DNA from 2 places in the Microbacterium terrae genome. Region 1 is predicted to be linked to the other one. Evidence: predicted binding sites of a transcription regulator. Region 1 holds the regulator's gene; the other holds the start of a gene.
What was found. The regulator HspR, encoded in region 1, represses chaperone genes until heat shock. The targets are predictions, from matches to a motif close to AAGTTGAGTCNNNNNGACTCAACTT.
Positions count from the first base shown of each region.

Region 2: JOD63_RS03920 (ATP-dependent Clp protease ATP-binding subunit) is a predicted target of HspR. The motif match lies at 3,316-3,340, and genes of this name have one in related genera.

Region 1 covers NZ_JAFDSS010000001.1:3,450,584-3,464,979, reverse strand. The annotation lists gene JOD63_RS15785 (AI-2E family transporter) at 1-974, opposite strand, end outside; gene JOD63_RS15780 (DUF2252 domain-containing protein) at 1,042-2,442, shown strand; gene JOD63_RS15775 (DUF5979 domain-containing protein) at 2,550-5,837, shown strand; gene JOD63_RS15770 (heat shock protein transcriptional repressor HspR) at 6,004-6,462, opposite strand; gene JOD63_RS15765 (DnaJ C-terminal domain-containing protein) at 6,558-7,553, opposite strand; gene JOD63_RS15760 (nucleotide exchange factor GrpE) at 7,569-8,177, opposite strand; gene dnaK (molecular chaperone DnaK) at 8,180-10,045, opposite strand; gene JOD63_RS15750 (hypothetical protein) at 10,184-10,777, opposite strand; gene JOD63_RS15745 (SHOCT domain-containing protein) at 10,897-11,277, opposite strand; gene JOD63_RS15740 (hypothetical protein) at 11,280-11,429, opposite strand; gene JOD63_RS15735 (LuxR C-terminal-related transcriptional regulator) at 11,633-14,203, shown strand; gene JOD63_RS15730 (MFS transporter) at 14,223-14,396, opposite strand, start outside.
Region 2 covers NZ_JAFDSS010000001.1:835,074-849,469, reverse strand. The annotation lists gene JOD63_RS03925 (LLM class flavin-dependent oxidoreductase) at 1-639, shown strand, start outside; gene JOD63_RS03920 (ATP-dependent Clp protease ATP-binding subunit) at 722-3,280, opposite strand; gene JOD63_RS03915 (VOC family protein) at 3,453-3,830, shown strand; gene JOD63_RS03910 (DUF3817 domain-containing protein) at 3,869-4,333, opposite strand; gene JOD63_RS03905 (class I SAM-dependent methyltransferase) at 4,410-5,543, shown strand; gene JOD63_RS03900 (DoxX family protein) at 5,590-5,976, opposite strand; gene JOD63_RS03895 (YciI family protein) at 6,641-7,018, shown strand; gene nrdF (class 1b ribonucleoside-diphosphate reductase subunit beta) at 7,338-8,312, opposite strand; gene nrdE (class 1b ribonucleoside-diphosphate reductase subunit alpha) at 8,364-10,463, opposite strand; gene nrdI (class Ib ribonucleoside-diphosphate reductase assembly flavoprotein NrdI) at 10,502-10,966, opposite strand; gene nrdH (glutaredoxin-like protein NrdH) at 10,971-11,204, opposite strand; gene JOD63_RS03870 (MFS transporter) at 11,567-12,772, shown strand; gene JOD63_RS03865 (hypothetical protein) at 12,809-13,228, opposite strand; gene JOD63_RS03860 (TIGR00341 family protein) at 13,305-14,303, opposite strand.

The DNA of each region.
Region 1 (14,396 bases):
GGGATCGAGAGGATCGCGCCGAGGGGTCCGATGATGAACGTCCAGAAGATCACCGAGAAGAAGCTCAGCGTGAGGCTGAGGTTCACCGCGTCGCTGACGAACTTGGGCTGCACGAGCACCTGCAGCGTCACGTTCACCACGCAGTAGATCGCCACGACGGCGAGGAGCATCGGCCAGCCACCCACGACCAGTGCGAGCAGCGCCGGCGGGATGAGGCCGAGCACGAAGCCGATGTTCGGCACGAAGTTCGTCACGAACGCGAGGATCGCCCAGACCGCCGGCGCCGGCACCCCGAGCCACAGCAGCGCGAGCCCGTCGATCACCGCGACGATCGCGCCGAAGCTCGCGTTGACCACGTAGTAGCGCCGCACGCCCGAGTTGAACGACCGGAAGCGCGCGACGGTGGGGCGGATGCCCCGCCCGAAGGCTTGCTCGGCCCGCCCGTAGCGAGCCGCGTCGGCAGCCATGAAGATGACGTACGCGAAGACGAAGAAGAGTGCCGTGAAGACGCTGAGCACCGTGCCGCCGAGATCGGCTGCGATGGAGACCAGCGTCGAAGGGTCGAAGACGGATGCCGTCGCGTCGGCGGCCTGATCCGCGAGCCCCAGGGACTGCAGCCACTCGACCAGTCCAGCCGCGGTCGAGCGCAGCTCATCGGCATAGTCGCCAACCAGCCGCGCGAACTGCGTGCCGGCGAACCAGAGCAGCGCCGCCATCACCAGCAGGATCAGGTAGCCGAGCACGATGACGGCGGTCGTCCCCGCCCACCGCGGCCACCCGCGACGCACCAGCGGCCCGCGGATCGGCTCGCAGATGATGACGATCACCGCGGCGAGCGCGAGCGGTCCGACGAGCTCGCGGCCGAAGTACAGTCCCGCCAGCGCCACCACCGCGGCAGCCAGCCCGAGGAGCACCCGCAGCATCGGCGGGATCGTCGGAACAGGTGTCGGGGCGGAGTCGTCGCGGCGCTTCACGGCGCCAGGCTAGCGCGCGGGCGCTCGCATGCTTCCCGTCGCGGCCGAGCGGTGCCACACTTCGTTCATGCCAGACCTCGAACCGCACCCGCTCGCCGCGCAGTGGTCGCCGCCCCCGTCGCTGCGCCACAGCCTCGAAGACGGCAAGCGATCCCGCGAACGGCGTCCCCGTGCGGCGCTGGCCGAGCTCGTCACGACCGGCCGCGATCCCATGGCGATCCTCGACGGTCAGGACCTGTCGCGCGTGCCCGAACTCGTGCCCATCCGCGCCGAGCGCATGGGGGCGAGCGCCTTCGCGTTCTACCGGGGCACCGCGGCGATCATGGCCTCCGACCTCGGGCGATCGCCCGACTCCGACCTGTCGGTGGCGTCCTGCGGCGACGCGCACGTGTCGAACTTCGGCCTCTTCGCGTCTCCGCAGCGCACACTCGCCTTCGACCTGAACGACTTCGACGAGGCTGCGTGGGCGCCGTGGGAGTGGGATCTCAAGCGCCTCGTGACGAGCGTGGTCATCGCCGGTCAGTCCGCGTCGCGTGACGACGCCGTCGTGCGGGAAGCCGCCCTCGCGACCGTGCGCACCTATGCGCGGGCCCTGCGCCGCGGCGTCGAGCGCACCCCGCTGCAGCGCTACTACGACCACTTCGACGCCGGCGGTGCGGTGGAGCAGGCGGACGAGGAGACGCGGAAGGCGCTCAAGGCGGCGGTGCGCGATGCCGAGCGCCGCACCGGCGCCCGTGCGCAGAAGAAGCTCACCACGACCACCGACGGCGGACGGCTGGTGTTCGTCGAAGCACCGCCCACGATGACCCACGTCGACCCGGCGATCCAGGAGCGCGCCCTCGCTCTGGTCTCGGACTACGTGCTGTCGGCAAACGTCGACATCCGCGCCGTCATGCAGAACTACACGCTGTCCGACCTCGCGCGTCGCGTCGTCGGCGTCGGGAGCGTGGGCACCCGCTGCTACCTCCTCGCCATGCAGGACGGCAACGAGAACGGCCTCATCCTCCAGGCGAAGGAGGCGGGTGCGAGCGTGCTCGTCGCCTTCGGCAAGGCCAGGCAACCCGCGGTGTTCGACGGCTACGTCGCGCGCTACGGCGACGGCGGTCGCGTCGTGGCGCTGCAGCGCATCCTGCAGGCCGTCTCCGACCCCTTCCTCGGGCACGTGTTCGGCACACCGGCCGAGGGCGGCGCACCGCGCGCGTTCTACATCCGCCAGTTCCACGACAAGAAGGGCGGGTTCGACGTCGACGCCCTCGAGGACTCGTCGTTCACCTGGTACGCGCACGCCTGTGCGGCGACCCTCGCCCGCGCCCACAGCCAGTCCCCGAACGCGGCGACGGTGTCGGGGTACGTGGGGCAGGGTCGCGTGGTCGGAGAGGCGATCGCGGAGTGGGCGTACGCCTACGCCGAGCTGGCGCACGCCGACTGGGAGCTGTTCCGCCTGCACCGCGGCATCGAAGCGGGCTGAGGCCGAGCGAGCGGCGACGCACCAAAACGTTTCGCAACCGGTCCTCTCCGGATAGATTCGGAACCGGACGGATCGGCACCCGGGGCCGGTCTCAGGAGGGTCCCTGAATGCACGCTCGTCGCCGCACCCCGATGCGCACCTGGCTCGCCGCACTCACAGCCGCTGCGCTCGCTGTGAGCGGTGCCGTCGTGGTCGATGTCGCGTCCGCTCCGCCGGCGCGGGCCGCATACCCCGACAGCTTCAATCCGTTCTCGATGAACGGCGGGTTCACGGTGTACGCCCGCGAGGACGCCCTGCTCCAGAACCAGGAGACCGAGGGCAGCATCGCGGTGGGCGGCACCTCGACGGTGCAGGGCTCGAGCGGGCAGTACACGATCATCCATGTCTCCGCCGGGACCGGGGACTACGACCTGCCCACCGTCGACGGCGACCCCACGCGCTACCTCGTCGGCAGCCACAGCGCCGACAGCACCGGCATCCTCGCCGTCACGAGCGCGGGCACCAGCAACACCGCGCTGTGGGGCGACGTGAAGATGGTCGAGCGCGACGGCCCCTGGCAGGCGTTCGCCCGCGCCGACTGGATTCGCCTCAACGAGAACCCGTCGAACGTCGATCAGACGCCGCTCATCGACGCGACGCACCAGACCTACCCCGCGAGTGCGACACCGCCCTCGGGCAGCGACGGGCAGAACAGCGTGTACACCGCGAACACGGGTGCGACAGCCGTCGCCGACTACGTGGAAGCCAACGCCGAGGCGTCGTACGACGACGCGAGCGACTGCCTCGACGGACTCTCCGACGTCGGCTACCCGGTCGGGGTCGCCCAGGATGCCGGCAGCCGGGTCGTCCTGGAGCCGCTCAGCGCTGACCGGCCCAACATCGTCGACTACGCCGACATCGCCGGCACCGCGCTCATCCAGTACTCGCCCGGACCCACTCCGGGCGTCGCGAATCCGCTCATCATCCGCGTGCCCGCCGGCACGACAGAGGTCATCGGCGCCCGCTCCGACCCGCAGGGCGCATATTCGCCGTACATCTTCTGGGATCTCTCCGCCCTCACCGGCGACGTCACCGTCACCGCCGCGGAGGGTCGGATGGACGGATCCGTCTACGCGCCCGAGGCGGCCGTCACCATCAATGCCGCACCGCTCGACGGTCAGGTGCTCGGGCGCGACGTCACCCTCCTCGGCGGCGAGGTCCACTCCTTCCTCTTCGCGGGCGAGATCACCTGTGATGCCGACAGCGGGACGTTCGAGGTGCGGAAGGAGATCGAAGGGATCGACCCTGCCGACATCCCCGAGGGCACAACATTCACCGTGAACTACACCGCGACGCTGCCCGACGGCGCGGAGGTCACAGGTTCTCTCGAGCTCCTCGCCGACGGCACGCCGGTACCCGCCGGCGAAGACTTCCCCATCGGCACCATCGTGGTCTTCGAAGAGGTCGAGCCCGCCTCCGTGCCGGGGTACACCTGGACCGACCTCACCATCAGTCCGGGGAGCGTCGAGATCGGCGCCGGCACGAACCCCGTGATCACGGTCACGAACACGGCCGAGGCCCAACCGACGGGCACTTTCTCGGTCGCGAAGGTCGTCGAAGGCTTCGACGGCGAGATCGTCGGCACCGTCGACGTCGACTGGCTCGCGCGCTTCGAGGGCGCCACTGTCGGCCAGGGCGTGCTTCAGGTGCCGCTTGATGGGGCCCCCGTCCCCGTCGGCGTGGACCTGCCTGTCGGCTCGATCGTCTTCGTCGACGAGGTGCTGTCGTCGCTGCCCGCGGTGCCGGGGTATGAGTGGGGCGATGTGACATGGTCGCCGGGCAGCGTTTTCGAGATCACCGAGGCGGGAACGACCGTGGCCGCCACCGTGACGAACACCCTGCAGCCTGTCGCTCCGCGCTCGACCGCCTCGATCGTGAAGGTCGGCGACGACCCGGACATGGCCGGCTACGGATTCTCGGTGACCTACTCGCTGCTGCCGGGAGACGCACCGCCGACGACCATCCCCCTCCCGATCGGAGACCCTGTCGAGATCGAACTCGACCCCGCCGCCGAGACGATGGTCATCACCGAGAATCCGCCGACGCTCGACGGCCAGCCCGTGGATGTGTCGGGGTGGGACGACCCGATCTTCCGCGTTCGCGTGGGCACCGTGGTCCAGGACTACTCGGCACCGTTCGGCGAATCCGTCGAACTGCCCATCGCGGGCGAAGGGCGGGTGAGCATCGTCGTGCGCAACAGCCTGAAGCACGGCTCGTTCACGATCGCGAAGGAGTTCGAGCAGATCACGGGCGAGCAGATCCCTCCCGGGGTCGGCTTCGCGGTCCAGTGGACGGCGACGACCCCTGGCGGCGACGAATGGACCGGCGTGATCCGCGTCCCCGCCGATGGCACGCCCACCGGTCCGGTCGACGCCGACGGGGAACCCCTGACATTCCCTTACGGCACCGTAATCACGTACGAGGAACTGACCGCGCCGGGCGTCCGCGGCGTCGTCTGGGACACGCAGACTTTCGCGCCCGACAGCCTCGTCATCGGCGACGGCGACCAGGCGGTGGTCACCGCCACCCTGACCAACGGTGCGAGCCGACAGTCGGGCACCTTTCTCGTGACGAAGGACGTCGTCGGCATAGATCCCGATGAGCTGCTCACCGACACCTTCACCATCGATTACACCGCTCACGACCCTCTCGGCGGCACGAGCACCGGCAGCTTCGCGCTTCCGGCCGACGGAACACCGGCCGGTCCCACCGACGACGGGGCGCCGACCCAGTTCCCCGTCGGCACCGTGATCACGCTCGCCGAGGTCGCCCCCGCGGACGATGCGCTGCCGCCGGGCTACGCCTGGGGCGCCGCCACATGGTCGCCGTCGGACTCTCTCGTGATCCGCTCGGGCGAGGTGGCCCAGGTCGAGGTGACCAACTCCGTCGAGGAGTACACCCAGTGGGCCGGAACCAAGGTCGTGGACGGCGACGGGGCGTCTGCGCTGCCGGCGGGCACCGCGTTCCCCGTCGACTGGTGGTGGGACTACGAGCCGCAGCCGCAAATCGCCGTCGAACCGAACGTCACGCTGTACTCGCCATGGTTCCCCGTCGGCTCGATCATCGAGCTGCGCGAAGCCGGGCTGCCCGACATCGTCGGCGTCGACTGGGGAACCCCGGTGTGGACGGTCGACGGCGAGGTGCTCCCGACCGAGTCTGACGGGCGGGTCGTCCTCCCCGCCGATGCCGTGCGCAATCAGGGGGTCGCGACGCTGACCCTCACCAACTACGCCGATGCGCAGGAGCTGCCGGCGACCGGCGGCGGCGGCATGTCGCCGATCCTCCCTCTCGGGGCGCTGGCGGCCATCCTCACCGGTGCCGCGCTGCTGGTCGTCCGACGCACCGCGCGGGCGTGACCGAAGGAGCCCGCGAGGAGGCCTCTTTGCGCCGGGGCATCACCGCTGCGGCACCGGTCCGAGTGACCGCGAGCGAAACCTCGACTGACGCCGCCATCGCCGCGGCGAAAGCGCGCGCCCGCCGCGAGCCAGGCTAAGAGCGCGGATCCGGACTCTGCCGCCGCGGTCAGTCGTCGTCAGTCGTCGTCGGGGGAAGCTGTTGCCGCGGCCGCCACACGACGACCTCGGTGGCTCGCCGCACGCGCGTTCCGCTGCGCAGCGTCACCACCGAGCCGGTGGAGCCTGCGGCGAATACGCGGGCGCCCGGACGACGCTCGATCTCGGTGCGCATCCGCTCCTCGAGGTCGGCCACCCGATCATGCAGCTCGCGCACCCGGTTCTCGAGTTCGAGGATGCGCATGATCGCCGGCAGGCTCATGCCCTCGGCCGACATGCGGGCGACCTCGCGCAGCTGCGCGACGTGGCGTAGCGAGTAGCGTCGCGAACCGCCTTGCGTGCGGGCAGGCACGACGAGGCCCAGCCGGTCGTATTGGCGCAGCGTCTGGGGGTGCATCCGCGAGAGCTCGGCGGCGGCGGCGATGGCGAAGATGGGAGCATCCTCGTCGATCTCGTGGTGTTCGGCCATTCTCACCTCCGGTCCCATTCTCCCTTCGTCTCCGTCGAATCGACGCTCACCGCGTGCGCGGTGGTCGATTCGACGGAGACGAACACGGGGGCATGTCAGCCCCGCGCGCGGGCCATCAGGTCGGCGCGCGGATTCTCGCGCGGTCCGAGCTCGGCGAAGCGCTCGAGTGCGGCGCGGGCATCGTCGTCGAGGTGAGACGGCACGGCCACCTGCACCTCGGCGAGGAGGTCGCCGGTTCCCTTCGCCGTCTCGATTCCGCGACCCTTGACGCGCAGGACGCGCCCGGAGGGCGTGCCCGGCGCGACGCGGAGCTTCACCGGGTCGCCGCCGAGGGTCGGCACCTCGATCGTGGCGCCGAGCGCCGCCTCGGTGAACGAGACCGGCACGGTGACGCGCAAACTGAGCCCGTCACGAGTGAACACCGGATGCTGCCTCACGGTCACCTGCACCACGATGTCTCCCGCCGTGCCGCCGTCGGGCGACGGGCGACCCCGGCCGCGCAGGCGGATCTTCTGCCCGTCGGCCACGCCGGCGGGGATCTTGACCTTGAACTGCTTGCCGTCCTCGCCCTGGAGCGAGATGGTCTCGCCGCGGGCGGCGGTCACGAAGTCGAGCGTGGTGCGGGCGGTGACGTCGGCCCCGCGGGTGGGTGCGCCCGACCCGCGGTAACCGCCGGTGGACTGACCGAACCGGCCCGAGCCGAAGCCCGCGCCCTGCTGGTTGAACATCGAGAAGATGTCCTCGAAGTCCTGCGTCTGGTAGCGGCTGCCACCGCCGCCACGGCCCTGGTTGAACATCGAGAACACGTCCTCGAAGCCGCCCTCGCCCTGGCCGCCCGCGGTGAAGCGGGCGCCTGAGCCCATCGCACGGATCTGGTCGTACTCCTTGCGCTGCTCGGCGTCGGAGAGCACCGAGTACGCCTCGCTGACCTCTTTGAACTTCGCCTCGGCAGCGGCGTCGCCCGGCTTGGAGTCGGGGTGGTACGTGCGTGCGAGCTTGCGGTAGGTCTTTTTGAGATCGGCCTCGCTGACGTCTTTCGACACCCCGAGGACGGCGTAGAAGTCCTTGTCGAACCAGTCCTGACTGGCCATCTGTGCCTCCTCGGCCTACTCGGCCGGAACGGCGACGACCACCTTCGCCGGGCGCAGTTCCACCGACCCGAGGCGGTAGCCGATCTCGACGACCTCGAGGATCGTGCTCTCGGTCGCACCGGGGGTCGGCGCCTGGAAGATCGCCTCGTGCTGCTGCGGGTCGAAGACCTCGCCGGGCGCGCCGTAGGTGACCAGACCCATGCGCTCGGCCACACCGCGCAGCTTCTCGGCGATCGCGGCGAAGGGCGTCCCCTCTTCGAGGTCGCCGTGCTTCTCGGCACGATCGAGGTCGTCGAGCACGGGCAGCAGGCCCTTGGCGACGGCGCCCTTGGCGCGCTCGATTTCGACCTCGCGCTGCTCCTCGGTGCGACGCCGGTAGTTGGCGTACTCCGCCTGCAGGCGCTTGAGGTCGGTCAGCAGGGCCGACTCGAGGTCGGCGAGCACGGCGTCTTCGGCCGCGGCATCGGCGTTCTGCTCGGCGCCGAGGATGTCGTCGACCGTGAGCTCGTCGCCCTCGGCCGGCTCTCCGCCCTGCGGGGCGGGGCCGGAGGACTGCTCCTCCGACCCCTCACCCTCAGGCCGGACCTCGTCGCCCTGCGGCTCTTCGAAGTCCTTGTCGGCCATGGTTACTTCTTCTCGTCCTCGTCGTCGATGACCTCGGCGTCGACGACGTCTTCGTCCGAGGCGCTCTCACCGGCGTCGCCGGCGGGCTGCTCGCCCGCGGCATCCGTCGACTGCTCCGCCTGACCGGCCGAGTAGATCGCCTCGCCGAGCTTGCCCTGCGACGCGTTGAGCTTGTCGAACGCCGCCTTCACGGCGTCGTCGTCCTCGCCCGCGAGCGCCGTCTTCAGAGCGTCGACGTCGGCCTGAACCTCGGTCTTCACGTCTTCGGGCAGCTTGTCGTCGTTCTCCTTGATGAGCTTCTCGATCGAGTACGAGAGCGTCTCGGCCTGGTTGCGCACCTCGGCCGACTCGCGGCGCTTCTTGTCTTCGGCGGCGTGCTCCTCGGCCTCGCGCACCATGCGCTCGATGTCTTCCTTCGGCAGCGACGAGCCGCCGGTGATCGTCATCGACTGCTCCTTGCCGGTGCCCTTGTCCTTCGCCGAGACGTGGACGATGCCGTTCGCGTCGATGTCGAAGGTGACCTCGACCTGCGGGATGCCGCGAGGCGCCGGCGCGATGCCGGTGAGCTCGAACGTGCCCAGCGGCTTGTTGTCGCGGGTGAAGTCGCGCTCGCCCTGGAACACCTGGATGGCCACCGACGGCTGGTTGTCGTCAGCGGTGGTGAAGGTCTCGCTGCGCTTGGTGGGGATGGCCGTGTTGCGCTCGATGAGCTTCGTCATGATGCCGCCCTTGGTCTCGATGCCGAGGCTCAGGGGGGTCACGTCGATGAGCAGGACATCCTTGCGCTCGCCCTTGAGGACGCCGGCCTGGAGGGCCGCGCCGACGGCGACGACCTCATCGGGGTTGACGCCCTTGTTGGGCTCCTTGCCGGCTTCGCGCTGCACGAGGTCGGAGACGGCGGGCATGCGGGTCGAGCCGCCGACGAGCACGACGTGGTCGATGTCGCCGACCTTGATGCCGGCTTCGCGGATGACGTCCTCGAACGGCTTCTTGGTGCGGTCGAGCAGGTCCTTGGTGAGGTCCTCGAACTTGGCGCGCGTGATGGTCTCGGACAGCGACACGGGGCCCGAATCGGTGAGCGAGAGGTACGGCAGGTTGATGCTGGTGCTCGTCGAGCTCGACAGCTCCTTCTTCGCCTGCTCCGCGGCCTCCTTGAGTCGCTGCAGCGCGATCTTGTCGCCCGAGACGTCGACGCCGGTGGTGTCCTTGAACTGCTTGATCAGGTGGTCGACGAGGCGCTGGTCCCAGTCGTCGCCGCCGAGGCGGTTGTCACCGGCGGTCGAGCGCACCTGGATGGTCGAGAAGTCGTCGTCCTTGCCCACCTCGAGGAGCGAGACGTCGAACGTACCGCCACCGAGGTCGAAGACGAGGATGAGCTCATCTTCCTTGCCCTTGTCGAGGCCGTACGCGAGTGCCGCGGCGGTGGGCTCGTTGATGATGCGGAGCACGTTGAGGCCCGCGATCTCGCCGGCCTCCTTGGTGGCCTGACGCTCGGCGTCGTTGAAGTACGCCGGGACGGTGATGACGGCATCCGTCACCGTGTCGCCGAGGTACTGTTCCGCGTCGCGCTTGAGCTTCTGGAGAATGCGGGCCGAGATCTCCTGCGGCGTCCACTTCTTGCCGTCGACGTCGAAGCCCCACGTCGTGCCGACGTGGCGCTTGACCGACGCGACGGTGCGGTCGACGTTCGTGACGGCCTGGCGCTTGGCGGTCTCACCGACGAGCACCTCGCCGTCCTTCGTGAAAGCGACGACCGAGGGGGTCGTGCGGAAGCCCTCGGCGTTGGCGATGACCTTGGGCTCGCCGCCCTCGAGGACGCTGACGACCGAGTTGGTCGTACCGAGGTCGATTCCGACTGCACGTGCCATGTGTTTCTCCTCCGTGTGGAATGTGCAATTGACGTTGGCTCGCGAGATTGAGTCGCGATGGCTCAAGGTTAGACCCGTCGGCCGAGCAAGTCAAATGAACTTGATACGAGCAGGCTCAACTTTCGAATTCGAGACCGTTCACACCGATTTCGCGAGGGTCTGCAGCAGCAGCACGAGCAGGGCGAGGGCCACGAGCAGGCCCAGCGCCAGGAGCGTCTGCCACCACCGCAGCCGTGCACCCCGCACGACCAGCAGGCCGATGACGACGAGCGTGCCGATGTAGATCCACGAGGCGATCCGCAAAGCCGCATCGATCTCGATCCAGCCGAGCCACGCGGCTCCGACGAGCGCCGCCGGCAGGACGACGGTGCCGAGAGCGGCCGAGGCCACCCGCAGCGGCACGATCAGCTCTGCCCGCGATGAGAAGCCTCCGTGCACCACGAGGTGCCCGACGATCTCCGAGACGAAGCCCGCCACCACGATGCCCAACACGCCGAAGACGAGCGCGAGGAAGGCGTGCTGCGGCTCAGGATGCTTGCCGGCGACGACGAGCACGATCGCGAGTCCGGTGAAGGTGGCGTAGACGCGCTCCTTGAAGTACGCGACCAGGCCGTCTTCGCCGCCCGCCTCGGCGATGCGCGCTCGGCGACGTTCGTGACGCCCCCGCGGGTCACCGGGCGCCAGCCGCTCGGCGCGATCCTCGTCGTGCTCCGGTTGCTGGTCGTGATCCATATGCTCCCGATCGTCCTGTGCCCGCGAGCGTATCCGCTGGGCCGCGCACGCCGACAGCTCCGACCAGTACGTGGTCGGAGCTGTCGAAGCAGGATGCCGCGGTGCGCCGGCGGCTCGTGCTACCCGAGCGCCTTCGCCTTGAGGCGGTCGTAGTCCGCCTGGCTGATCGCGCCCGACTGGAGGAGGTCGCGGGCCTTGGCGATCTCATCCGCCGCGGACGCGCCGCTGCCGGCCGTCGCCCTGATGTAGGCATCCTGGTCCGCCTGCATCGAGCGCATCTTGGCCATCGAGCGTTCGCCCATGCTCCGTCCACGGACGACGAGGTAGATCAGCGCTCCCAAGAAGGGGGCGACGATCAGGAAGATGATCCACAGCGCCTTCAGCCATCCGTTGAGGTCGTGATCGCGGAAGATGTCGCCGAAGATCTGGAACAGGATCATCAGGTATGCGATGAAGATGTAGATCCAGAAGAACCACAGAAGCCAATCCCACAGGGTCATCGTCATTTCTCCTTCGTCGGCCCGTCGTCGACGGGGTTCACCGATATGACCTCGTGTCCGAGATCGCTGAACAGCTGGAGCAGTCCGAGGAGCATCGACTGGTCGGTGACCGAGCCGGTGACCCTGGTGTCGCCTCCGGGTTCCGTCGTCACGGCGAACCCCTCGAGCGCCGCCACGAGAGAGGGGCCCGCGCGCCCGCGGACGAGCACTTCCACGACGTGTGGTGCGCCGATGCGGATCACCCCCCTCGGTGCGTGAAGACTCCGTGCACGAATGCTCGGGTGTGGCGGTCGCCTCCACGTCACACCTGTGGGATGATTCCGCCAGATCCGGCATCGGGCGGGAGGCGGTCACGATGGAGTTCGCACCGACACACCCTCCGCACGCCGTCGAGCGGCGCGATCTGTGCGCGCGCCTCGATCATGCCCTCACAGCTCCGCTGACCCTCGTCGTGGCCCCCGCGGGCTCGGGCAAGAGCGTGCTCCTCTCGCAGTGGGCGGCAGGGCTCCGCGCGACGCGTGTGATCTGGCTCGACATGAGCAGCGCCGACGAGGACCCGGCGCGGTTCCTGCGGAGGTTCCTGCGTGCGATCGGCGCGACGGAGCACGCAGGCACGCCCTCGCTGGTCCTCACCCCCAGCCAGCGCGGGCTCGGCGAATCGGCGATGGAGGCGCTGGCGACACACTTCGCGCAGGCCGATGGCCGTACTGTGATCATCTTCGACGACCTGCATCGCGTGACCGATGCGGTGCTGGTGTCCGACCTGTGGAACCTCGCCGACCTGCTTCCGGGCAACACGCATTTCGTCTTCTCCTCCCGCGTCGATCTGCGGATGAACGCGAACCGCCACCGCCTGCACCACGGCATCCTCGAGATCCGGCAGGGCGACCTGGCGTTCGACGCGGAGACGACGGCGAAGGTGCTCGCGCGCATCACGCGCGAGGCGCCCGATCCCGCGCACATCGCTCGGATCCAGGAGCAGACCGAGGGGTGGGCGGCGGGGGTGCAATTGTGCGCGCTCGCCTTGCGCGACCCGGCGAGCGCGCCGGTCGACGAGGAGCACCTCGCCGTCGACTACCTCGCCGAGGAGATGCTCGACGGTCTGGAGCCGCGACGGCGTTCGGTGCTCATCCGGCTCGCCGTCGCCGAGGAGCTCAGCCCCGGGCTGATCGAGGACGTGACCGGCATCGACGCCGGAGACCGCTTCCTGAGCGATCTGGTCCGCGATTCGATGTTCGTGATCGCCGTGCCGGGGGGTCTCGGCCGCTTCCGCTTCCATCACCTCTTCCGAAGCGTCCTGCTGCTGCGGCTGCGCGCCTCGCACGAGCTCGACGAGGGGCGCTTGGCACGCGCCGCAGCGGCGTGGCACAAGGCGCATGACGAGTCGGACGCCGCGATCGACTGCCTCATCTCGGCGAGCCAGTGGAACGCGGCCATCGACGAGATCCTCCCGCGCAGCAGGGAGCTCTACGAGCGCGGCGAGTCGCACACCGTCGCCCGGTGGCTGTCGCGTGTACCCGCGGCGACACGGCGAGCGCGGATCGAGGTCGACCTGCTGTATGCGATCGCCGAGCGCATGTCCGGTCGTGCGGCACTGGCCGAGGATCTGCTGCGGTCGCTCCTCGACTCGCCACAGCTCCCGCCCGAACTCCGCGCCGTCGCCCAGGTGCAGCTCGCCTCCTGCGTGCAGTTCCTGCCCCACCCCGAGGTCTACCTCGCGCAGAGCCGCCTCGCCGGCTCACTCCTCGAGGCGACCGCCGAGTGGCACGCCGAGACGGCGGCGCATTTCGGCTCCCGCTCGCTCCTCATCCTGCTCGCCCGGCTGGCGGAAGGCAGGGCGCACTTCTTCGCCGGCGACCTGACGCGATCGCGTTCGGTGCTGAGCGCCGCACTCGACCTCGACGCCGCGGCGTACGGCTTCTACCGCATCCATGCGCTCGGATCCTTGGCGCTCACCGCCGCCTGGGCCGGCAACCTGACGGAGGCGGTCGAGGCCTCGGACGAGGCGCTGATGGTCGCAAGCGACCTGGGCCTGCTCGGACATGCGGCGGTGTCGGACGCCTATCTCGCCCGCGCGGCCACCGCGCTGCAGCGCGGCACGCCGGATCTGGGCGCACTGGCGCTGCACGAAGGCCACGTGCGCGCACAGGCCAACGCCCGCCACCAGCTCGTGTGGGTCGCGCACGTGCTGGCACGGATGATCGAGCCGGAGGGGATGACCCTCGCCGCGCGCCCCCCCGACGGAGCGCCCCCGCCGATCGCCCGCGCGGGCATGCGCGCCATCGGCTATCGCCGGCAGCGCGAGAGCGGGCACCCGGCCCTGATCTCGACCGCCCGGGATGCGCCCTGGGACGCCCTCGTCTTCGAGGAGGTCGCCTCGCTGCTCCAGCGCGGCGAGACCGCATCCGCCGAGAGGCGCCTCACCGCCGTCCCCGGCGATGCTGACGAGACTCCCACGGCAGCCGTCCTCCGGCAGATCGCCCGCGCGTGGATCGCCCACGCTGCGGACGACCGGGCCGCCGGCGCGGCACGACTGCGCTCGGCACTGGCGATGGCCGAACCGGAGGGACTCGTGCAGCCGTTCCACTTCGCCGGCGCCGTAGTCATGGATCTCGTCGCCCGCCTGTCGGGCGCGCAGGGCGAGTTCGCGCGCACGGTGCTGTCGACCTCGCCCGCGGCGGGCTCGCGCGAGACCGCGGCCATCGAGGTGAGCCTGACGCGTCGGGAGCTGGAGCTCCTGGCCTATCTGCCGAGCCGCCTGTCCAACAGCGAGCTCGCAGCCCGCTGCTTCGTCTCGCTCAACACCGTGAAGACCCATCTGGCCCACGTGTATCGCAAGCTGGGCGCCACCTCGCGCGACGAGGCGATCGCCCGCGCCCAGGAGCTCGGGCTGATCGACGCGCGGTCGACCTACACCCCGCGCTGACCATCGCTGAGGGCCGGCGTCAGCCGAGCAGCATGCCCTCGGCCGCGGCGTTCGGCTTCGTGTCGGGCAGGCGCCGCATCCGCAACCCGTTCAGGATGCCGAGCACACCGGCGAGGATCGGGATCAGCAGCGCGACCTGCAGGGCGATCGGCCGGGCCTCGGTGTTGATGCGCACGACCTCGTCGGCGACGTC
Region 2 (14,396 bases), 2.6 Mb from region 1:
GAGATCGCGACGATCGAGCAGCTGTTCCCCGGCCGGCTGCTGCCCGGGCTCGGCCACGGGGTGCTGCCGTGGATGGGGCAGATCGGCGCCCGCGCCGCCTCGCCGCTCACGCTCATGCGCGAGTACGTGCCCGCCGTCCGCGCGCTCCTCTCCGGAGATGAGGTCTCGACGAGCGGCCGGTACGTCACGCTCGACGGTGTGCAGCTCGTGTGGCCACCGGCATCGGCCCCCGCCGTCTATGCCGCGGCCGAAGGGCCGAAGACCCTCGCGCTCAGCGGCGAGGTCGCTGACGGCACGGTGCTCAACAGCGGATACACGCCCGACGAGGTCGCAGGGTTCACCGCGTCGGTGCGCGGCGCGCGCAGCGATGCCGGGCGCGGCGGGCGACACGACATCGTCGCGTACGTCGTGGCCGCGTTCGGTGCCGACGCCGAGGCCCGCGTGAGCGCCGACCTCAGTGAGAAGCCCGATCCCCTGGAGCGCGCGATCTGGGGCGAACCCGCGCACGTCGCAGCAGGCGCTCGCCGGTACTTCGCGGCCGGCGTCGACGACGTCGTGCTGCTGCCGGCGTCACGCGTCGACCTCGCCGAGTTCTACGACGCCGCCGGCGAGGTCACGCGGCTCCTCGCCGCCGGCTGATTCGGGCGGGGCATCCCGACCGCAGACGCCGACACGCCGCCCCGGTCTCCCGAGACGGCGTGTCGCGCCTGGTGGCGTGTGCTCAGGCGGCGACCGTGAACGGCACGCCCGGAGCGACCGCGATGCCCGCCGCCCCGGCATCCACCGTCACTGCACCGCCGTCGGCGATCGCACCGGTGACGAACAGGTCGGCGATGCGGTCGTCGACCTCGCGCTGGATGAGACGACGCAGCGGCCGGGCGCCGTACTCCGGCTCGTAGCCGTGCTCGGCGATCCAGTCCACCGCGGCATCGGTCACCACGAGGGCGACCTCACGACGGTCGAGGCGGGCCTCGGTCGCCGTGAGCAGCAGCCGCACGATCTGACGCAGCTGCGGCTTCTCGAGCTTGCGGAAGAGCACGATCTCGTCGATGCGGTTGAGGAACTCGGGCCGCATCGCCTCGCGGAGCTTGCCGAACACCCGGTCCCGCAGGTCCTTCTCGGATCCGAAGCCGGTCGCGCCGCCGCCGTCGGCCAGGAAGCCGATGCCGCCGCCGCGCGACGCGAGGAACTCCGAGCCGAGGTTCGAGGTCATGATGACCACGGTGTTGCGGAAGTCGACCGTGCGACCCTGACCGTCGGTGAGGCGGCCGTCGTCGAGCACCTGCAGCAGCAGGTTGAAAACGTCGGGGTGCGCCTTCTCGATCTCGTCGAACAGCACGATCGAGTAGGGGTTGCGCCGCACGCGCTCGGTGAGCTGACCCGCCTCGTCGTAGCCGACGTATCCGGGAGGGGCACCGACGAGGCGCGACACCGTGTGCCGCTCGCCGAACTCGCTCATGTCGAAGCGGATGACCGCGCCCTCGTCGTCGAACAGAGATGCCGCGAGAGCCTTCGCCAGCTCCGTCTTGCCGACACCGGTCGGGCCGAGGAACAGGAACGAGCCGACCGGACGCCGCGGATCGCCCATGCCGGTCCGGCCACGCCGCACCGCCTTCGCCACCGCGGTCACCGCGTCGTCCTGCCCGATCACGCGATCGTGCAGCTCGTCCTCGAGCACGGCGAGCCGCTCGCGCTCGGTCTCGGTGAGGCGGTTGACCGGGATGCCGGTGGCCCGGCTGATCACGGCGGCGATCTCGGGCTCGTCGACGATGGCCTCGCCGCGCGCGGCCGCCCCCGACGTCGTGGCCCGCTCGAGGCGGGCCTGCACGTCGGCGATGCGGTCGCGGATGCGCGACGCCTCCTCGTAGTGCTCGCCCGACACCGCGGCGTTCTTCTCCGCCTCGAGGGTCGCGAGCTCGGCGACCAGGCCGGCCGCGTCGACGCTCACGCCGAGACGCAGCCGCAGGCGGGCGCCGGCCTGGTCGATGAGGTCGATCGCCTTGTCGGGCAGCACCCGGTCGCTCAGGTACCGGTCACTGAGCTCCACGGCGGAGCGCAGCGCGGCGTCGGTGTAGACGATGCCGTGGTGCTCCTCGTAGGCGGGCTTGAGGCCGTGCAGGATGCGGATCGCGTCCTCCACGGAGGGCTCGCCCACGCGTACCGGCTGGAAGCGCCGCTCGAGCGCAGGATCCTTCTCGATGAGGCGGTACTCCTTGAGCGTGGTCGCACCGACGAGGTGCAGCTCACCGCGAGCGAGTCGCGGCTTGAGGATGTTGCCCGCGTCCATGGAGCCCTCGCCCCCGCCTCCGGCGCCGACGACGGTGTGCACCTCGTCGATGAACGCGATGATGCGACCGGCCTGGGCGGCGATCTCGTCCATCGTCTTGGTCAGGCGCTCCTCGAAGTCGCCGCGGTACCGGGTGCCGGCGAGCATCGCCGGCAGGTCGAGCGCGACGACCCGCTTGCCGAGGAGCTGCTCCGGAACGTCTCCGTCGACGATCGCCTGCGCGAGCCCCTCGACGATGGCGGTCTTGCCGACGCCCGCCTCGCCGACGAGCACCGGGTTGTTCTTGGTGCGGCGGCTGAGGATCTCGATCGTCTGCTCGATCTCGTCGGCACGGCCGATCACGGGATCGAGTCCGCCGCTCTCGGCACGCGCGGTGAGGTCGGTGCCGTACTGGTCGAGCAGGGGGGTGTCGGATGCCGCGGCATCCGTCTCCTGGGCCTGCACGCCGGCCGGAGTCACGGTCTCGCGGGCGCCCTGCGTGAGCGCCTCGGCGGTGACCCCGGCGTTCGCGAGCACCTGGCCCGCGGGGGTGTCCTGCGCGAGGACGAGGGCGAAGAAGAGGTGCTCGGGGTCGACGTAGGTCGAACCCGATGAGCGCGCCACCTGGAATGCGTGGAACAGCGCCCGCTGCACGGACTGCGTGATGACGGCGGCATCGACGCTCGCCGGCGCGGACGCGGCCGGGAGGCGCTCCTCGGCGGCGCGGGCGATCGCGGCGGGGTCGGCGCCGATGCGAGTCACCGCATCCGTCGCGGGCGACTCGCCGACGAGCACGCGCAGTACGTGCAGCGCGTCGAGTTCGTGCTGGCCGCGCTCGAGCGCGAACCGTCCGGCGCGCTGCAGGATCTCCTGCGTGCGGGCGCCGAGGAATCTGCTGAGGTCGATCGAGCGCTGCTCGCGCGCACGCTCCCCCGCCAGGTACCGTGCGAGGAAGTCGTCGAAGGCGCTCCCGCTGTCGTCGGCGCCGGGCTGGGGGGTGAAGTCTTCGGGCATTCGTTCTCCTGAACATCGAGGGATGCCTCGTCACCAAGTTGAGTGCATCCGTGTCAAGTTCAACGACTGTGGGTGATCGGTATTCCCCCGTCCCGTTCGCGGACAGCGGACGTCCGGGGTGCGGCGTAACGTCGGCGGCGAGGGCCGAGCGGCCCGCCCAGGAGGCAGAGACATGGACTGGAAGATCGAGCTCATCTTCGTGCCGGTCACCGACGTCGACCGCGCGAAGGACTTCTACGTGAAGATCGGCTTCAACCCCGACCACGACCAGACCCCGTTCGACGGGCTGCGCTTCGTGCAGCTGACGCCGCCGGGTTCCGCCTGCTCCATCGCGCTGGGAACGGGTCTCGGCATCGACCTCGAGCCCGGGCGGCAGAACACCATCCAGGTCGTCGTGCCCGACGCCGATGAGGCCCTCGCCCACCTGCGCGGGCTCGGAGTCGAGGCCGACGGCGTCGACGAGCAGGCGTGGGGTCGGTTCGTCAGCTTCGCCGACCCCGACGGCAACAGGTGGACGCTGCAGCAGCTCCCCGACCGGTCGAACGCCTGACGAGGCGGCCGGTCAGGCGCGGCCGCCGGGCTGACTGGTCAGTCGCGTCCGCCGGGCGGGCCGACGACGAGCAGGGCGACGTACAGTCCGACGACGGCGACCGCGATGAGGACTGCCAGCACCCACGGACGCTGGAGGAACCAGCGCATCAGTCGGTCGTGCCAGGCGGCGTCGCGGGGATCGTCGGTGGCCGTCAGCCGCCAGTCGCCCGCGAGGCGACCCGAGCGGTGGATCCACAGCTCGGTGGGGATGGTCGCGTAGGGCACGATGGCGCTGCCGATGGCGACGACCGTCGGCAGCGCACCCCACCGCTGATTCTTCGCCACGAGGATCGCCGTCGCGCCGTAGGCCAGGAAGACGAATCCGTGGATGCCGCCGCCGATCGTCACTGCGATCGCGAGGTCCGCGGTCGCCCGCAGGATCAACCCTCCGATGAGGAGGGTCCACGAGATCGCCTCCGCGATCGCCAGCGTGCGGAAGAGGTTCAGGGGCGTGCGGAACACCGGTCTCCTTCGGGTGGGGATGCCTCCACCCTACGTTCCGGCGACGCGCCGGCCGGCGCCGGGCTAGCGTGGAGCGGTGGACTTCTCGCTCGACGCCCTGCGACGCCGACCCGACGTCGAGGCGCCGGGCCTGGTCGCCGCCGATGCCGCCGATCGCCTGATCCTCGACGAGTCGGCGGGCGCACGCGCGGATGCCGTCCCCGGCACGGTCGTCGTCATCGGCGACGCCTACGGCGCGCTGACCCTCGGCGCCGCGGCGGACGGCGCCGCGCTCGTGCGCGTGCATCAGGATCCACTCACCGGCGAGCAGGCGCTCATCGCCAACGCGGCCGACCTCGGCTTCGACCGCGGCGCCTTCACGTCGCATCCCCTCGACCGCTCGCTCGTCGCCGGAGCGCGGGTCGTGCTGCTCCGACTCCCCCGCTCACTCGACGCCCTCCGGGACATCGCCGGCCTCCTCGCCGCGCACGCGCACCCGGATGTCGTCGTGTTCGCCGGCGGCCGCATCAAGCACATGACGGTGACCATGAACGATGTGCTGCGCGAGCGGTTCGATCGCGTCGACGTCACCCACGCCCGCCAGAAGTCACGCGTGCTCGTCGCCCGCGGCCCGCGCGACGGCGGCGACCCGACACCGGCGAGAGCCGACGTCGGCGACCTCGTCGTGTGCGCGTTCGGCGGCGCGTTCGCCGGTGCGGGCATCGACATCGGCACACGGCTGCTCCTCGCGCACCTGCCCGAGCAGGTCCCCGCCCTGGTCGACGACCACCAGGACGCCGATGAGGCGATCGACCTCGCGTGCGGCACCGGCGTCATCGCGGCCACGCTGGCGCTGCGGCATCCGAGCCTCCGCGTCTACGCCTGCGACCAGTCGGCGGCAGGCGTGGCGTCCGCGCGCGCGACTGCCGCGGCGAACGGCGTCGCCGACCGCATGACCGTGGCGCGCGACGACATGCTGGCCGCACGCGCCGACGCGAGCGCATCCTTCATCACCCTCAACCCGCCGTTCCACAGCGGCGCGGCCGTGCACGAGGGCATCGCCCCGCGCATGTTCGCCGAGGCTGCGCGCGTGCTCCGGCCGGGAGGCGAGCTGTGGGCCGTGTGGAACTCCCCGCTGCAGTACCGTGGCGCGCTGGAGCGCATCGTCGGACCGACGCGCCAGGTCGCCCGCGATGCGAAGTTCACGGTGACCGTCTCCACCCGACGCTGACACCCGCGGGCGTCGCCGCGATCGTCAGCCGGCGGGCGTCGTCACCTCACCGGCGCGTCGACCACAGCGCCCATGCGACGAGAACCGGCTGGAACACCAGTCGCACGAGACGCTTGCGGTCGGTGTCGAGCCCGAAGCCGTCTCGACGGCGCAGCCACTGCTCGATGTTCCCGGGAAAGACGGCGACGAAGAAGGCCGCCAGGATCGCCCCGATCGTTCGGCGCGACCCCGGCAGAACGACGAGCGAGGCGCCGAGCATGACCTCGACCGCACCGGAGGCGACCACGACCGCGTCCTTGTCGAGGATCTCGGAGACGGCATCCGGAACCTGGTTCTGGAACTCGCGCCGCGCCCAGAACAGGTGACTGATGCCGGCGAAGATCATCCCCGCCGCGAGCAGCCAGCGGGACAGCGTTCTGAGCGTCTCGAGCATCCCCCTACGCTCTCAGACACCGCCGATCGACGCCAGCACGGCGACGCGCCGAAGAAACATTTCCCACCGATGTTGTCCCCCAAACGGTGGACACGGTAAGGTCTTAAGCATCGACCGCGGGCTCAACCCCCCGGTGTGCGATTCACCAGGTGCCGTGGGGGCATCGACTCGCATAACCCGCGGAAGACAACTGGGGTCTGGGGAAACTCAACCTCCCGTGCCGTGTGCACGAAGAGGGTCCCCCCGGCCGCCTCAGATAGAGCTGAAGCGCCCGGGGGGACCCGAACCCGGTGGGCTGAAGCGGAGTCGTCTGTTGGGGACAGACTCGGTGCTGGGGGGCACCGCCGCACATGCGCTGGGGACACATGGCCGACCGGTCATTACCCAGGGTACGTAATCATCCGCGCGGATTCAAACCGAAGCGGCAGATTTCCGAAACGATTCGCAGACCCGACACCGCCCGGAACCGGCGCCAGGCTGACAGGTTGGTGTGAATCACGGCAACCGCTCTCCCCGCCGAGGAACATGCAGCTCCTCCGCCGATTCGGCCCGGCAGCCCGGGAACAGCACAGGCACCCACCCGATTCGCCTGGCGTGTCGAAATCCTCGCCCCGTCTCCGACACACTGAGAAGGCCGTGCTCAGCGGCCGGAACAGGAGCGAAGATGAAGTACCTCATCCTTATCCACAACAGCCCGGCCGTCATCGAGCTGTTCGCCGAGATGACCGATGCCGAGCGTTCGGCCGCATTCCAGATCTACTGGGACGTCGAAGCGGACCTCGAGTCCACGGGCGAGCTCGTCGACTCGAAAGCACTGGACACCGACGCTCAGAAACTCGTCATGCGCGCGGCCGACGGCACGGTCGTCACCGATGCTCCGCTGCCCGAGATCACCGAGGTCGTCTCCGGCTACTACCTCGTCGACGTCGCCGACGAGGCACGCGCCGCCGAGATCGCCGCGCGATTCCCCGAAGCGGCGGTGAGCGGGGGGATGCGCGTGGCTCGGGTGTGGACCGACGCCGACTTCGCCTCCACAACGTGACGATTGGTCACCGGCGGCCCGGCAGTGCAGGTCGCCGCCGTGCGAGCGCACCTCCTTGCGCGCGCCGGTCGACGCGCACAAGCGCTGGACTCGTACGCCCTCGCAGCCCAGCTCACTCGAAACGACCTCGAGCGACGATGGCTGCTGCGCGCGGCCACATCCTGAACACGGGTCGGCGTCGAAACCGAGCGCGCACTCTGCGGCAGCTGCTGTCCTCCTCTGTCTCCCGAGAGAAGGCACAAGAGAGGCCCGATTCCGCAGAATCCTGCGAATCCGGGCCTCTCACCAGCCGTTTCGGGTCGGAGTCAGATCTGGGTGGTCAGAAGTCCCAGTCCTCGTCCTCGGTGGCCTCGGCCTTGCCGATGACGTACGACGAACCCGAGCCCGAGAAGAAGTCGTGGTTCTCGTCGGCGTTCGGCGAGAGCGCCGAGAGGATCGCGGGGTTCACGTCGGTGACCGTCGCGGGGAACATCGCCTCGTAGCCGAGGTTCATCAGCGCTTTGTTGGCGTTGTAGTGCAAGAACTTCTTGACGTCTTCGGTGAGACCGACGCTGTCGTAGAGGTCCTGCGTGTACTGCACCTCGTTGTCGTAGAGCTCGTACAGCAGCGAGAAGGTGTAGTCCTTGATGTCGTTGCGCTCGGCCTCGGAGACCTTCTCGAGTCCCTTCTGGAACTTGTACCCGATGTAGTACCCGTGCACTGCCTCGTCACGGATGATGAGGCGGATGAGGTCGGCGGTGTTCGTGAGCTTGGCGCGCGAAGACCAGTGCATCGGCAGGTAGAAGCCCGAGTAGAACAGGAAGCTCTCGAGCAGGGTCGAGGCGACCTTGCGCTTGAGGGGCTCGTCGCCGCGGTAGTACTCCATGACGATCTGAGCCTTCTTCTGAAGGTTCGGGTTCTCGATCGACCAGCGGAACGCCTCGTCGATCTCCTTGGTCGAGCACAGGGTCGAGAAGATCGACGAGTAGCTCTTGGCGTGCACCGACTCCATGAACGCGATGTTCGTGTAGACGGCCTCCTCGTGCGGGGTGATCGCATCGGGGATCAGTGAGACCGCGCCCACCGTGCCCTGGATCGTGTCGAGCAGGGTGAGCCCGGTGAACACCCGCATCGTGAGGGTCTGCTCTTCGGGGGTCAGCGTGTTCCACGACTGGATGTCGTTCGACAGCGGCACCTTCTCGGGCAGCCAGAAGTTGTTCACGAGGCGGTTCCACACCTCGAGGTCCTTGTCGTCCTGGATGCGGTTCCAGTTGATGGCCTGAACGTGGTCCAGGAGCTGGAGCTTCTCGCTCATCGTCTTCTCTCTTCGCGTTTCTTCTCGCTGCGCCCGCTCAACGGCCCGTGATCAGAGCGTGCACGAGACGCACTCGCTCATGTCGGTGCCCTCGAGCGCCATCTGGCGGAGGCGGATGTAGTAGATCGTCTTGATGCCCTTGCGCCACGCGTAGATCTGCGCCTTGTTGATGTCACGCGTGGTGGCGGTGTCCTTGAAGAACAGCGTCAGCGACAGGCCCTGGTCGACGTGCTGCGTCGCCGCGGCGTACGTGTCGATGACCTTCTCGTAGCCGATCTCGTAGGCGTCCTGGTAGTACTCCAGGTTCTCGTTCGTCATGAACGCCGCCGGGTAGTAGACGCGGCCGAGCTTGCCTTCCTTGCGGATCTCGATCTTCGCCGCGATCGGGTGGATCGACGACGTGGAGTTGTTGATGTACGAGATCGAGCCGGTCGGCGGCACCGCCTGCAGGTTCTGGTTGTAGATGCCGTGCTGCTGGATCGAGGCCTTCAGCGCGCGCCAGTCGTCCTGCGTGGGGATGTGGTGACCCGCGAACATCTCCGCGACCTTGGCGGTCGCCGGCACCCACTCCTGGTCGATGTACTTGTCGAAGAACTCGCCCGACGCGTACGTGGAGTCGGCGAACCCGTCGAACGTCTCGCCGCGCTCGATCGCGATCCGGTTCGATGCGGTCAGCGCGTGGAAGAGCACCGAGTAGAAGTAGATGTTCGTGAAGTCGATGCCCTCTTCGGAGCCGTAGTACACGTGCTCGCGAGCGAGGTACCCGTGCAGGTTCATCTGGCCGAGGCCGATCGCGTGCGAGCGGTCGTTGCCGCTCTCGATCGAGCGCACCGAGGCGATGTGGCTCTGGTCGCTCACGGCGGACAGGGCGCGGATGCTGGTGTCGACGGTCTTCCCGAGGTCGCCGCCGTCCATCGCGAGCGCGATGTTGAGCGAACCCAGGTTGCACGAGATGTCCTTGCCGATCTCGGCGTACGACAGGTCCTCGTTGTAGGTGGTCGGCGTGTTGACCTGGAGGATCTCCGAGCAGAGGTTCGACATGTTGATCCGGCCCTTGATCGGGTTGGCCTTGTTCACCGTGTCTTCGAACATGATGTACGGGTAGCCCGACTCGAACTGGATCTCGGCGAGGGTCTGGAAGAACTCGCGCGCATTGATCTTCGTCTTCTTGATGCGCGAGTCGTCGACCATCTCGCGGTACTTCTCCGACACCGAGATGTCGCCGAAGGGCACGCCGTACACCTTCTCGACGTCGTACGGCGAGAAGAGGTACATGTCCTCGCCGTTCTTCGCGAGCTCGAACGTGATGTCGGGCACCACGACGCCGAGCGAGAGCGTCTTGATGCGGATCTTCTCGTCTGCGTTCTCGCGCTTGGTGTCGAGGAAGCGCATGATGTCGGGGTGGTGCGCGTTGAGGTACACCGCACCGGCTCCCTGACGCGCGCCGAGCTGGTTCGCGTAGCTGAAGCTGTCTTCGAGGAGCTTCATCACGGGGATGATGCCCGACGACTGGTTCTCGATCTGCTTGATCGGGGCGCCGGACTCGCGGATGTTCGAGAGCAGGAGCGCGACGCCGCCGCCGCGCTTGGAGAGCTGCAGCGACGAGTTGATGCCGCGCGAGATCGACTCCATGTTGTCTTCGATGCGCAGCAGGAAGCACGAGACGAGCTCGCCGCGCTGAGCCTTGCCGGCGTTGAGGAACGTGGGTGTCGCCGGCTGGAATCGGCCCGAGAGGATCTCGTCGACGAGGTTCGTCGCGAGCTTCTGGTCGCCGTCGGCGAGGGCGAGGGCGGTCATCACGACGCGGTCCTCGAAGCGCTCCAGGTAGCGCTTGCCGTCGAAGGTCTTGAGCGTGTAGCTCGTGTAGTACTTGAACGCGCCGAGGAAGGTCTCGAACCGGAACTTCTTCGCGTAGGCGCGGTCGTTGAGCTTCTGGATGAACTCGAACGGGTACTGCTCGAGCACGGCGCCCTCGTAGTACTCCTTCTCCACGAGGTAGTCCAGACGCTCCTTGAGCGAGTGGAAGAACACCGTGTTCTGGTTCACGTGCTGCAGGAAGTACTCCCGCGCCGCACGCTTGTCGGCGTCGAACTGGATCTTCCCGTCGGCGTCGTACAGGTTCAGCATCGCGTTGAGGGCGTGGTAATCCATCCCCTCGAAGCGGGCCTCGGTCTTGAAGTGCGCTTCGGTCACGGCAGCTTCCACAGTCGTTCCAATCCTTCTCTCACGGTGTCTACGTCTTCAGGCGTGCCGAATAGCTCGAGCCGGTACAAGTGCGGCACGCGGCACTTGCGGCTGATGATGTCGCCGGCGATGCAGAAATGCTCGCCGAAGTTGGTGTTGCCGGCGGAGACGACTCCGCGGATCAGGCTCCGGTTGCCCTCGTCGTTGAGGAATCGGATGACCTGCTTGGGGACGGCGCCCTTCTCGACACCCCGCCCCTGGCCTCCGCCGTAGGTGGGTGTGACGAGGACGAACGGCTCGTCCACCTGCAGTGCGGCATCCGTCTGATGGAGCGGAATCCGCTGCGCCCTCAGTCCGAGCTTCTCGACGAAGCGTGCGGTGTTGCCCGACACGCTCGAGAAGTAGACGATGAGCGGCGCGGCGGCCGCACTGCCGGCAACCGCGCCTCGCTCAGCGACCGCGGTTGCCATGATCTCAACCCAGCCGCGAAGCGAGCTCGTCGATCTTGTCGGGACGGAAGCCCGACCAGTGGTCCTCGTCGGTGATGACGACGGGCGCCTGGAGGTAACCCAGCGCCTTGACCTGCTCGAGTGCCGCAGGGTCCTGCGAGAGGTCGAGGACCTCGTAATCGATGCCCTTCGAGTCCAGCGCTCGGTACGTCGCAGTGCACTGCACGCATGCAGGCTTCGTGTAGACCGTGATCGTCATATCGATCGGTTCTCCCCTCACATCCGGTGACTTCTCCAGCAGGCCCCCCGCCGGGAGACCAATACTACATATGGGTACGGACATTGCCCAGCACCACAAGGACTAGTAGTTACATCCGTGTGATTATCCACCGCTCTCCCCATGTTCAACACAGGTTCTCCACCGTTTCATCCACACCCCCTCGGCGTGTCTCGAGATCGGAAAACGCCTGGATCGCGCGGACTTTCTGCGGCGGAGACGAGATCCATCCACAGGTCGCACGGTACGCCGGCCCACAGACATCCGATCTGCCTGTGGATTGCACCCCCGGCGTGTCGCGCGTGCGCATCACGCCTCCCCCGCGCGCGGCGTAGATTTGACGGGTGGCGGGATACCGGGAACTTCTGCGAACTCCGGGTGTCGGGCGCATCATCGCGGCTCAGCTGACCGCTCGCTTCCCGAACGGGATGACGAGTCTCGCCGTCCTCCTGCACATCGAGCACGTCACCGGCTCGTACGGAGCCGCGGGACTCGTGCTCGCCGCCGTGTCGGTGGGGCAGGCCATCGCCGGCCCCGTCACGAGCCGCTGGATGGGCATCTGGGGCATGCGCAAGGTGCTCACCATCACGCTCACCTTCTGCGCGATCACGATCGCGGTGATCGCCCTGGTGCCGATGGTGCTGCCGGCCTACATCGCGCTCGGGGTGATCGCGGGCCTGTCGACCCCGCCGGTGCAGTCGGCGGCGCGCACGATCTACCCGAAGCTCGTGAACTCCCGCCAGCTGACCCCGCTGTTCTCGCTCGACGCATCGCTGCAGGAGATCATCTGGATCATCGCCCCGGTGCTCATCACGTTCGTCGCCACGCAGGTGGGCACGGTCGAGGCGCTCGTGCTCATCGTCGTCATCCTGGTCGCCGGCGGTGCGTGGTTCATCCTCTCGCCCGAGGTCGGGCGCGTCCGCATCCCGCGCAGCCGCCGCCGCATCGGGCTGGTACTGACCAAGCCCCCCGTCGTGCTGGCGACCGGTGTCGGTTTCCTCCTGATCGGCGCGTGCGCCGCCGTCGAGGCGGGCGTCGTCGCCACCTTCGACCACGGCGGACTCGAGGCCGGCATCGTCCTCGCCGTCTTCTCGGTCGGCAGCCTCGCCGGCGGACTCGGTTTCGGCCACATCCCGATCGGGCCCTGGGCGATGGCCCGACGCATGGCGATCGTCGCGGCCGGCCTCACCCTGACCATGTTCTCGCTCGACATCTGGTGGCTGGGCGGCACGCTCTTCCTCGCCGGCGTGGGCATCGCGCCCGCGTTCGCGGTGATGTTCGCGATGACGTCTGTGAGCGTGAAGTTCAGCGAGACGGCCGAGGCGTACGGCTGGATCGGCACGGGGCAGCTCATCGGCGCGGCGGCGGGATCGGCGGTGGCCGGCTTCCTCATCGACGGCGTGGGCGCGCAGGGCGCGTACGTCGCGGCGGCCGCGTTCGCTGTCGCCGCACTCGCCGTGTCGGTGGTGTTCGTCCGCGGCTTCCCCGATCTCCGCGGCCGCGACGCGAGCCCCATCCCCGACACCGAACCGGTCCAGACGATCCGCTGACGCCCGCGGCGCCCGCGCCCGGCCCGCCGGTGGGCCTCACGCCAGCCGGCGCAGCACCTCCAGGAGCGCGAGCGCATACGCGTCGGCGGGTTCCGGATGCTCGAACGTGAGGCGCTCGGCCGCGGCATCCGGTCCCCGCAGCTCGAGCTCGACTTCGTACGTGTCGGGAAGCCGGCGCAGTGCGCGGAAGGCGCTCTGCAGCAGCGCGCGCAGCTGGTGCTCGTGCGGCAGCCACAGCGCGTCCTCGAGCGCGACAGAGTCCAGCGCCCACTCGGTCGTGCCGTTGAAGGCGAGGATGCGGCCCGTCGGGTACTCGCGGGGCTCGATCGTCATCTCGCTGACGGTGAAGACGTCGGCCTCGAACTCGGGCTCGTCGAGCTGGAAGCGGTCGCCCGAGCGCGGGTGCCAGACGAGGCCTCCGTCACGCAGTGCGACGGCGAGGTCGGTCGAAATCATCTCCCCATCTTCGCCCGGATGCGCCGCCCCGAGGCCGAACGCCGTCATCCCGCCGGCCGCGGCATCGCCTCGCCCGCTACTGGACGACGATCTCGGACCCCGGACCGGCATAGACGATCACGCCGATCCAGTCGGGGATGCCGCCCGCGAGGTCGTCGCGGAGGTCGTCGACCGGCGGCACCGTGCCGTCCTCGGTGATCACCGTCACCGTGGCCGTGCCGAGCCGCCACTCCACGCCGGCGATCCGCGCACCGGGCTCGTCCTCGAGCCACACCGACGTCGAGTCGGTGATCGTGCTGCTCCACGACACCACCGCGAGCGACCACAGGCTGTTCGCGGCGAGCGGGAGCACCACGAGCACCGAGAGCACGGCGACCACGCCGTACGCGCGCCGTCGGTTCGCCGTCGCCGAAGACTCGGGGTCCCGCGCGTAGCCGGCCACGGTGAACACGATGCTGCCCGCGATCACGAGCGCGAACACGTTCGAGAGGAACAGCATGAGTGCCCCGAACGCCCCGGCCCAGTCGCCGACGCCCGCGCAGACGCCGACGACGCCCAGGGGCGGCACCAGCGAGATCGCGATGGCGACGCCGGGAAGCACGGCACTCAGATCCTTGCGGCACATCGCGAATGCGCCGGCGGTGCCGGTGGCGAGCGCGGCGAGCAGATCCATGAGATCCGGCGATGTGCGCCCCTCGACCTGCGAGTTCGTCGCGAGGCTCGCCGGGTCGGCCACGACCCAGGAGAACGCGATGCCGAGTCCCACGACGATCGCGAGGCCGGTCAGCACCCACAGCATCGACCGGATCACGAGGCTGAGCCTCCCCACGACGATCCCCAGGCCGATGCCGAGGATGGGTGTGCCGAGCGGGGCGATGATCATGGCCCCGATGACGGTGGCCGTCGAGTCGGCGAGCACGCCGCAGATCGCGATGACGCCCGACAGGAACAGCATGATGAGGAAGCCGCTGCGTTTGGCGGTCGTGTCGCCGAAGCCGAGGTCGAGCGCGTCGGTGAGCTCCCGGGCGGTCTGTCGCTGGGCGGGCGGGATCAGCGTCTGCGTGAGTCGGGACATCGGTGCGGCTCCTCGTGCGTGTGTCGGCGTGCGCGACCCGCTCATCGTCCCACCCCACGGCGCCGAGCCCGGTGCACGGACGGTATGCGCGGT